2 regions of the Flavobacterium sp. AJR genome follow, and region 1 is predicted to be linked to the other one. Evidence: riboswitches for the same ligand, from Rfam matches in the RefSeq annotation. Region 1 holds a riboswitch; the other holds the start of a gene.
The links. Region 1 has a riboswitch for cobalamin ahead of B8T70_RS06075 (TonB-dependent receptor). Riboswitches for the same ligand answer to the same signal wherever they lie in the genome.
Positions count from the first base shown of each region.

Region 2: another riboswitch for cobalamin. It lies ahead of B8T70_RS17970 (DUF5074 domain-containing protein); the one in region 1 lies ahead of B8T70_RS06075 (TonB-dependent receptor).

Region 1 covers NZ_NCWQ01000017.1:34,118-38,576, forward strand. The annotation lists gene B8T70_RS06065 (glycerophosphodiester phosphodiesterase family protein) at 1-197, opposite strand, end outside; gene B8T70_RS06070 (GNAT family N-acetyltransferase) at 465-1,307, opposite strand; cobalamin riboswitch at 1,647-1,857, shown strand; gene B8T70_RS06075 (TonB-dependent receptor) at 1,974-4,022, shown strand; gene B8T70_RS06080 (YncE family protein) at 4,019-4,459, shown strand, end outside.
Region 2 covers NZ_NCWQ01000072.1:31,698-36,156, forward strand. The annotation lists gene B8T70_RS17965 (MFS transporter) at 1-933, opposite strand, end outside; cobalamin riboswitch at 1,175-1,367, shown strand; gene B8T70_RS17970 (DUF5074 domain-containing protein) at 1,688-3,007, shown strand; gene B8T70_RS17975 (hypothetical protein) at 3,393-4,459, opposite strand, start outside.

The DNA of each region.
Region 1 (4,459 bases):
CAATTTTCTGGAAATCCAACTGTTGGACCACCTCGATGTGCACTTACCAATGGAATTGTTTTCTTAGAATAATTTAAAAACTTCTGTAATTCTTTAGAAGTTTTAAATTTTAATAAATATTCATTTTCCTGGGCAAAACCAAAACTAAAAACGAAAGAAACTAAAACTGCAAGCCACAAACTTTTATTCTGAAACATATTATATTTATTAAAATTGGATTGCAAAATTAAGCAATTCCTACTATGCAAAGCCCTATAAAAAGTGAAATTATTTTAACCATATAAGTAATTTAAGTAAATATAAGCGCGACTTAATCAGCCTAAAATTTAAATGGACTTACATTACTTATATGGTTACCTTTTTTTATTACAATCTTAAATATACAATTCTGTTGAAAAATTATAAAAAAAAATCAAATTTTAGTAAACTTTCGTCCAGGTTCAAATATTATAAATCAATTTTACTTAAAGATTTCTTTTCATTTCAAATTGCGAAATTGTATATGGTATATTTAAATTTTTTATAAATCCTTTTGCTTCTGCAGAACTATTCTGAACATTATATACTAATAATTCATTTTGATCCAAAGCATTGTTAATGTGATTAAATAAACTCGTACCAATTCCTTTACGACGATAATTAGGAGCTACAGCTACTTGATTAATTTTTTTGGATGTAGGATTATATATTGCATAACCTACCAATGCGTCATTTATATAAGCTCCAAGAATTTGGCTAAATTCTATACTATTGCTCACTGCCATAATATCGTTTTGCCATGAAGGTTCTATATCCCAAAAAGATTTAAACAATTCCCATTGAGTTTCTTTAAGATTCTTTATATCAACTTTAGGATTTATATCTAATGCCGGTACTTTACCTTTAAAACAATCTAGTTTTCTATGTATTGTATAACCCATCTTTTCGTAAACTCGTATTGCAGGATGATTTCCTTCTATAACTTCTAAAACCATTTGCTTTACGCCAAGATTTTCTAATTTCGGCACTAAAATATCATACATTTTACCAACTAAACCTTTTCCTCTATAATCTGGAACAACACCAGTTGCAGCATTATAAGCAACAAATTCTTCGTTTGTAGTATTTAAAGCATGCAGCATAAATCCAACTAATTTATCTTCGGCATAAACTCCGATAGACAAATCTAATTTAATATTTTCGGCAGAAATCTTAGTTTTAAGTTGCTCTAAATTAAGACTAAAAGGCACGATATAATCTGAAAAAGATAAATTAATAACCGCTAATAGATCTTTAATATCAATGTTTTCTAAACTTTTTACTTCCATTTTTTATGCAAAATTTTTTGAGTTTAAGATTGAGTTTCTCTAATTTATAAAGGTTTTCTAAATATTGAAATAGAGAAAATCAAATATACATTTTATGTAAAAAACAATGATGAACTATTTTAGATTTTATTAAAAAATAGAAGGTAACCACATGGATGTCGAAACATCGAGATATTGTTTTTTTACAAGAATCGTCTAGTTTTCAAATTGATATATTGTCATATTTTTAAATTTATTGGATATAAATGAAAATTATCAAATTAGCAGATTATACCCTTGTTTTATTGTCTTAATTGTAATTAAATTAAATAAGAACTTTTTTTCATAAACTTATGTTATATATTTGCTCAAAATTTTGGTCTACTTTTTCTTAAAATTTTAAGAAGAAATAGTTAAAAGGGAATCAGGTGTAAATCCTGAACAGACCCGCTACTGTAAGTTCTATATAAGTCTTTAAACGTTACTAATGCCATTGTCCCGATTCTCGGGATGAGAAGGTTGTTTAAAGATGGAACAAGTCAGGAGACCTGCCAAAATCACATAGTTTAAAACTTTCGAGGAATAAAGTTGAAGAACAAGAAAATTAGCCTGTTATTTTATAGCGGGACTTTCTTATTATGCTTCTTGATTATTACATCGCGAAAAGTTTTTATAATTTATTTAGTGATGTATAATACAAACAAAAAGCTTTTATTCGTTTTTATCTTATTTACTCCATTTTTGCTTCATTCGCAAGCAACCAATGATAGCATTCGCAAACTAAAAGAAGTAATTCTTAAGGCAAAACCATACCAGGAAGTAATTCCTGTGCAAAGTCTTTCGGGGAAATTACTAGAAAATCTTGCCAGTCATAATGTTGCTGATGCGCTTCGTTATTTTGCCGGAGTCCAGATTAAAGATTATGGTGGTCTTGGCGGACTTAAAACTGTAGATGTCCGTAATATGGGAACGCACCATGTAGGTGTTTTTTACGACGGAATCCAATTAGGTAATGCGCAAAACGGAGTTACTGATTTGGGTAAATATTCGCTAGACGACATGGAATCTCTTACCATGTATAACGGTCAGAAAAGCGAAATATTCCAGTCGGCAAAAGACTTTGCAGCTGCATCTACCATTTATTTAAGAACCAAACGTCCCGTTTTTGAAGGGGATAAAAAAACAAATTTATTGGTGCGGTTTAAAACCATGACTATAAATTATTTTGATCCGTCTTTTAGATGGGAACAAAAGCTGAGCAATAAAGTAAGCATGAGCGTAAGTTCTGAGTATATAAAATCTAACGGAGAATATAAATTTAGATACAAAAGAAACAATCAGGATGGTACTGTAGCTTACGATACTACTGCCACAAGACATAATAGTGATATTGAAGCTTTCAGATTTGAATCTGGACTTTACGGAAAAATAAATAATGGTTCCTGGGATGCCAAAGTTTATTATTACGACTCAGATAGGGGAGCACCAGGAGCAATTGTCGAAAATAAGTTTTCTGACGGATTTAGACAGTACGACAAGAATTTCTTCACACAGGCATCTATAGTAAAGGATTTTACAAAAAAATACAAATTTCAGGCAAAGGCAAAATACGCTTACGATTACACGCATTATGTTGCCAGAGATACTACCAATATTTTAGGAGAAACAGTAACCGAAGGAGCACAATCTGACGATAGTTATTACCAACAGGAAATATATTTCTCGGCAGTAAATATGTACAACATATTACCTACATGGGATGTTTCGTTATCTACAGATTTTCAATACAATAAACTAAATGCTACAAGAAAAGGAATACAAACTCAATTTTCTTTTCCGCAACGCTATACTGCCTTGTTTTCTTTGGCAAGTTCTTTCAGACTTGGGCAATTTAAAGCTTTAGGTAGTGTTGTGGGTACTTATGTTCAGGAAGAAGTGCGCTATAATGCAAAAGCTCCCGACAAAAAAGAGTTTACTCCTGCATTATTTCTTGGGTATACACCATTTAAAGACTACGATTTTAATTTACGAGCATTTGCAAAACGTATTTTCAGGATGCCCACTTTTAATGACTTGTATTATACCATGGTCGGATCCAGTACTTTGAGACCTGAATATATGAACCAGTACGATGTTGGGTTTACCTATAATTTACCTGTAAATAATTCTTTTTTAGACAAACTTTCTATTCAGGTTGATGGATATTACACCAATACCAAAGATAAAATTGTGGCTGCTCCAACAGGAAATTTATTCCGATGGATGATGACCAATATGGGACAAGTAAAAGGAAAAGGTATAGAATCGGTACTTAATATAGGAATGCATATTGGTAATGTAAATTTAGCTACAAATCTTACCTACACTTATTCAGAAAGTAGAGATTATACAAAATTTGCAGGTTTGGAATTATCCTCTTACGGAGATCAGATTCCTTATACTCCGTGGCATAGTGGTTCTGGGATATTAAATGCTGATTATAAAACCTGGAATTTTAACTACAGCTTTGTTTATGTAGGAAAACGATATAATGGTAATGTCAACAATATCAAAATCAACGAAATTCAGCCTTGGTACACACACGATTTAGCGGTACAAAAGTCTTTTGCTTTAAGCAAATATTTAATAAAAGGGACAATAGAGCTAAACAATGTACTTAATCAGCAGTATGAGGTTATATACAATTATCCGATGCCGGGACGTACAATGAAATTTATAATAAGTATTGCGCTATGAAAAAGATAACTACACAATTAATCCTCGGTTTATTTATAGCCCTTGCTTTTGCTTCTTGTAGAGAAGAAGAAACCATTTTCCCATCTTCAGATAAAAGCGTTGCTGCACCAAGAAGTGATGGTAAGATAGAAGGTTTTTATCTGCTTAACGAAGGTAATATGGGGATGAACCGGGCAAGCATCGATATATTTAATTATAGAACAGGAAACTATACAACCGATATTTATTCGGAACGAAATCCTACAGTTATAAAAGAATTGGGTGACGTAGGCAACGATATCAAAATTTATGGCAATAAGGTTTATGCTGTAATAAACTGTTCTAATAAAGTTGAAGTAATCGATAAATGGTCGGCAAAACGTATCAAAAAAATTGATATTCCTAATTGCCGATATGTAGCTTTTTACAAAGACAAAGCCTATGTAAGTTCCTATTCT
Region 2 (4,459 bases), on a different contig from region 1:
GCCACCCATCATAATATATTTTCGACCGATCTTATCACTTAGCCACCCAAAGACTATAAAAAACGGAGTACCTAACAATAATGCAATTCCTAGTAATCCATCTACTTGTGAAGAATCTATACTCATTACAGTTTTCATAAAACTCATGGCGTAAAACTGTCCAGTGTACCAAACTACACCCTGTCCCATTGTTGCGCCAAATAAAGCAAGCAAGACAAATTTTAGATTATATCTATTCCCAAAACTTTCTTTTAAAGGGTTTACGCTTATGCTTCCTTCCTTTTTTGCTTTAGCAAAAACAGGAGATTCATCCATGTTTTTTCGTATCAAATAAGAAACTCCTACCATTACAATCGAAACCCAAAACGGAACACGCCATCCCCAAGAATCAAATGATTCCGCCGAGAGAGAATTTTTTGTGATTAAAATGACCATCAAAGAAATAAAAAGCCCAACAGTTGCAGTAGTCTGAATCCATGAAGTCCAATATCCGCGTTGACCCACAGGAGCATGTTCGGCAACATAGGTTGCAGCGCCTCCATATTCTCCGCCAAGTGCAAGACCTTGTAATAATCGTAAAATCAAGACTAATAATGGTGCTAAGAAACCAATAGTCTCATAGCTCGGAATACATCCAATTAAAAAAGTAGAACATCCCATTAATAATAGGGTCGCCATAAAAGTGTATTTTCTCCCAATTAAATCTCCAAGACGTCCAAAGAATAAAGCGCCAAAAGGTCTAACGACAAATCCTGCTGCAAAAGTGGCTAATGTTGCCAAGAAAGATGCTGTTGGATTATCGGAGGGGAAAAATTTGGTCGAAATAACCACAGCCAAACTCCCAAAAATATAAAAATCATACCATTCTATCATTGTCCCCATAGAAGAGGCCGAAATAACTTTCCAAATTCCTTTTGTAGATGTGTTACTCATAAAATGGCTGTGTTTTTAATAGTAAATAAAAGTATAAGGTATCATTTTACGAATATATAAGATATTTTTATATTTAGTTGATGGTTTTTTAACAAATAGGGTTTGTTTGTTGATTTAACATTTGTTCAGTAAATCAAAGTTTCATAATTCAAAATAAATTATAGTTTACAGAGATGTTCAAGGCCTTTAAAATAAATAACTATTGCTTTGTTACGAAAGAAAACACTAGTTTTGCAACTCAAATTTTGAAACAGAAAATGGTTGTCATATCGATATGATATTGACATTAAAAGGGAATTTGGTGTAAATCCAAAACTGTCCCGCAGCTGTAAACTCATTAACCGAAACCCTTTAATACGTCACTTTTCATTTAGAAAGGGAAGGCTGGGTGTAGGGAGTAAGTCAGAAGACCTGCCGTTTTTATAGTAATAAATAGCTTTCGGGGATTGAAGCTTGAATTAAGAATAATACTTTTCACTTTGTGTGATAATGGTATTGTTTGTCTATTCTATTCTCGTAAGCCAAAAATGGAATTTATGAGATTTTTTTTCTGCAAATATAATATCGCAAAAGCAATCTTTTTTTTGGAAGCTTCTCCTTTCGATATTTTCTTTTTCTCCACTAAAAAAATCATTAAAACGTATCGCTTTACAATATGCTATGCTTTTACAAAAGTTTATTTATACAACTTTTGTAAGGGTGAATTGTATTTCGATTTAAAGAATTAAGTAATATAATTTTTAAATATTGAATAATGAAAAACCGATTTTTTTCCAAGCAATTAATTGCAATTGCTTCTTTGATGATGCTAACAGTTTCGTGTAATAATGATGACGATTTTACAGAGCCACCAGTAATAAAAGGCGAACAGCAATTAAAAGATACTTTAACTGTTGGGAAAACACTTCAATTAAGCTCAAAATTAGCAGATAGAAAGAACGTTTCTTTTGAATGGGCGATAGACGGAAAAGTAGTAGGATCTGATTCTACCTATATCTTTAAACCAGAAACGAGGGGAGATTTTAAAATTACAATGATAGCCAAAAATGATGGCGGAAAAGTTTCTCTTACTTATGATATCCATGCATGGGGAGCATATGAAAACGGTTTCTTTATGATCAACGAAGGATGGTTTGGTCACGGAACTGGAACGGTAGGATTTTATAGATACGATACAAGAGCTATAGAAGACAGTATTTTTGTAAAAGTAAATCCAGATAAAGATTTAAAACCGGCATCATCTACATTAGAATTTGGAACCATCATTAATAAAAAACTATTTTTAGTTTCTAAAGTTGGCGGACCTGTTGTAGTAGCCGATGCTTATTCGTTAAAAGAAGAAAAAAGAGTCCCTGCTAAAGGCGGAAACGACTGGCGTGCAGTTGTGGGTATTGATGAAAATCAAGCCCTTTTGACTTCTGGTAAAGGGATATTTAAGCTTAATCTTAATACGATGGAGGTGAATGGACAAATCGAAGGCGTTACAGGTCAGGTTGGAGATGTTGTTAAGACCAATGGTTATATTTTTGCATTATCTGCTTCAAAAGGGGTTATTGTAATAAATGCTTCAACATTGGTAGTCGAAAAAACGATTCCGGGTATGGTTTTAGGATTTGCTGTTACCGATGATAAAAAAGTATGGGCAGCAGGAGGAAAAAATCTTATAAGTATAGATTCAAATACTCTTGAAGTAAAAGAAATTGCATTAGGTTTTCAGGCTTACGGAAGCTGGGGAGCTTGGCATCCGGGATCTATTACGGCTGCTAAAAATGATGTTTTTATTGCTAAAAACGGAAGTTTTAGTGGTGGTAAAGAAATTTACAAATACACTGGTACTCCAGAGTCATTGACTGCGCCTTTTATTACATTAACAAATTCAAATATTTTATATGGTGCAGGAATTGGTTATGACCGAAAGAAAAATACTTTGGTGGTAAATACCTTAAATTCAGGTTTTGGTGTGAATTTCTCTATAAACAATCTTTATATATTTAACGCTGATTCAGGAGCAAAAACAGCATCGGTAAATTTTTCAGGATATTATTTTCCTGCAGTTTCTGTATTTCATCAATAATTTTTTTAAACTGTAAAGAATTTTTACCGCAAAGTACGCTAAGATTTACGCAAAGGTTCGCAAAGCTTTATGATGAAGCTTTGCGAACCTTTTTTTTGTAATATTTATAATCATGCCAACGGTTTTAACCGTTGGAGCGCAATATGTAATCATAATCCGTCTCCCACGGTTGAAACCATGGGCTATATTTGAAATATGGTAATTTCTGATACGGAGTTTCTTCTCATAAAAAAAAATCACAGGTCTATAATTTAAACTTTGCGAACTTTTGTGTTGGTACAAATATATAAATGTAATTTGAGTATTCGTATACATTGTTTTAAAAAAAATCTCTATTTTTTTGAGTTTTTTGTTAAATTTAATTTAAGTATCCCATTTTAATGGCTTAATTTCCACTGACTAATGTGTTATTTAAGTTCATTCTAAAATCTGGATTTGCTTTAATATTAGGCTCTGTAAATAATGCGACATTTCTTATAGTTGTATATTCTAAGTTAAATGCTGGGTTTTGATACCAGTTTTTAATGCCCGAATCAAAGTTAGAATTTTCGCTTAAAATAGCACCTTGACAGTTATTGATTATTAATCCGTTTAGTTTAATTTTTTCTAGGTTAACAATTCCATCTCCAATTTTTCCTTGAAAAACCATAAAGGGTGTAAAACCTGAGATTACACTATTATTTAAGGTAAAATAACTATTTTCTCCTATATGTGCAGCTTCGCGAACAAGTCCTTGATTGCTTTCTTCCAGATTTACCAAGGTAATATTATTGGCAGTTATCTTGGTTAGTTTTTTGCTTGTATCTGTACTTTCTATTTTGTCATACGAATCGATTTCAAAGCATCGTGAACCTGAAATATCCGAAGAGTAGGGGTGACGAATGGCAATACTATTATTTATAGTGCATTGTACTCCTTGTGTAAAATCAAAATCATCATCGGTAGCTCGGTAGGAAACTAAGTTATTCATAACGACATCTCCGCCATAAGATTCAAAAGAATCATCATTAGAATAACTGATCTGAATATATTCTAACTTGGTTTTACGACCAACTCCAGCCAATGATAAACCATTAATTTCTTTTAGAGCATTTAATTTTCTACCAGAGTATTCGATACGTATGTATTTTAAAATACCAGAGTTATCGTCAGTATCTTGTCCGCCATAGTGATTTACAACAGGATCTAGATTAAAATCTAAGAAACTAACTCCGCCCATTTTATTAATCGGTGCTTTTCCCAGAAGGATTATTCCGCCCCAATCTCCAGGTTTTCTTTCGGCAACATTTTTATTAGATGTAAATATAATTGGGTCAGTTTCTAACCCTTCGGCCATTATCTTAGAACCATTTGTTATTACCAGCGTACCACAAGTTTTATCATCTCCTCTTATTACCGTTCCGGGTTCAATCGTTAAAACGGCATTATTGGTTAAATATACAACGCCAACTA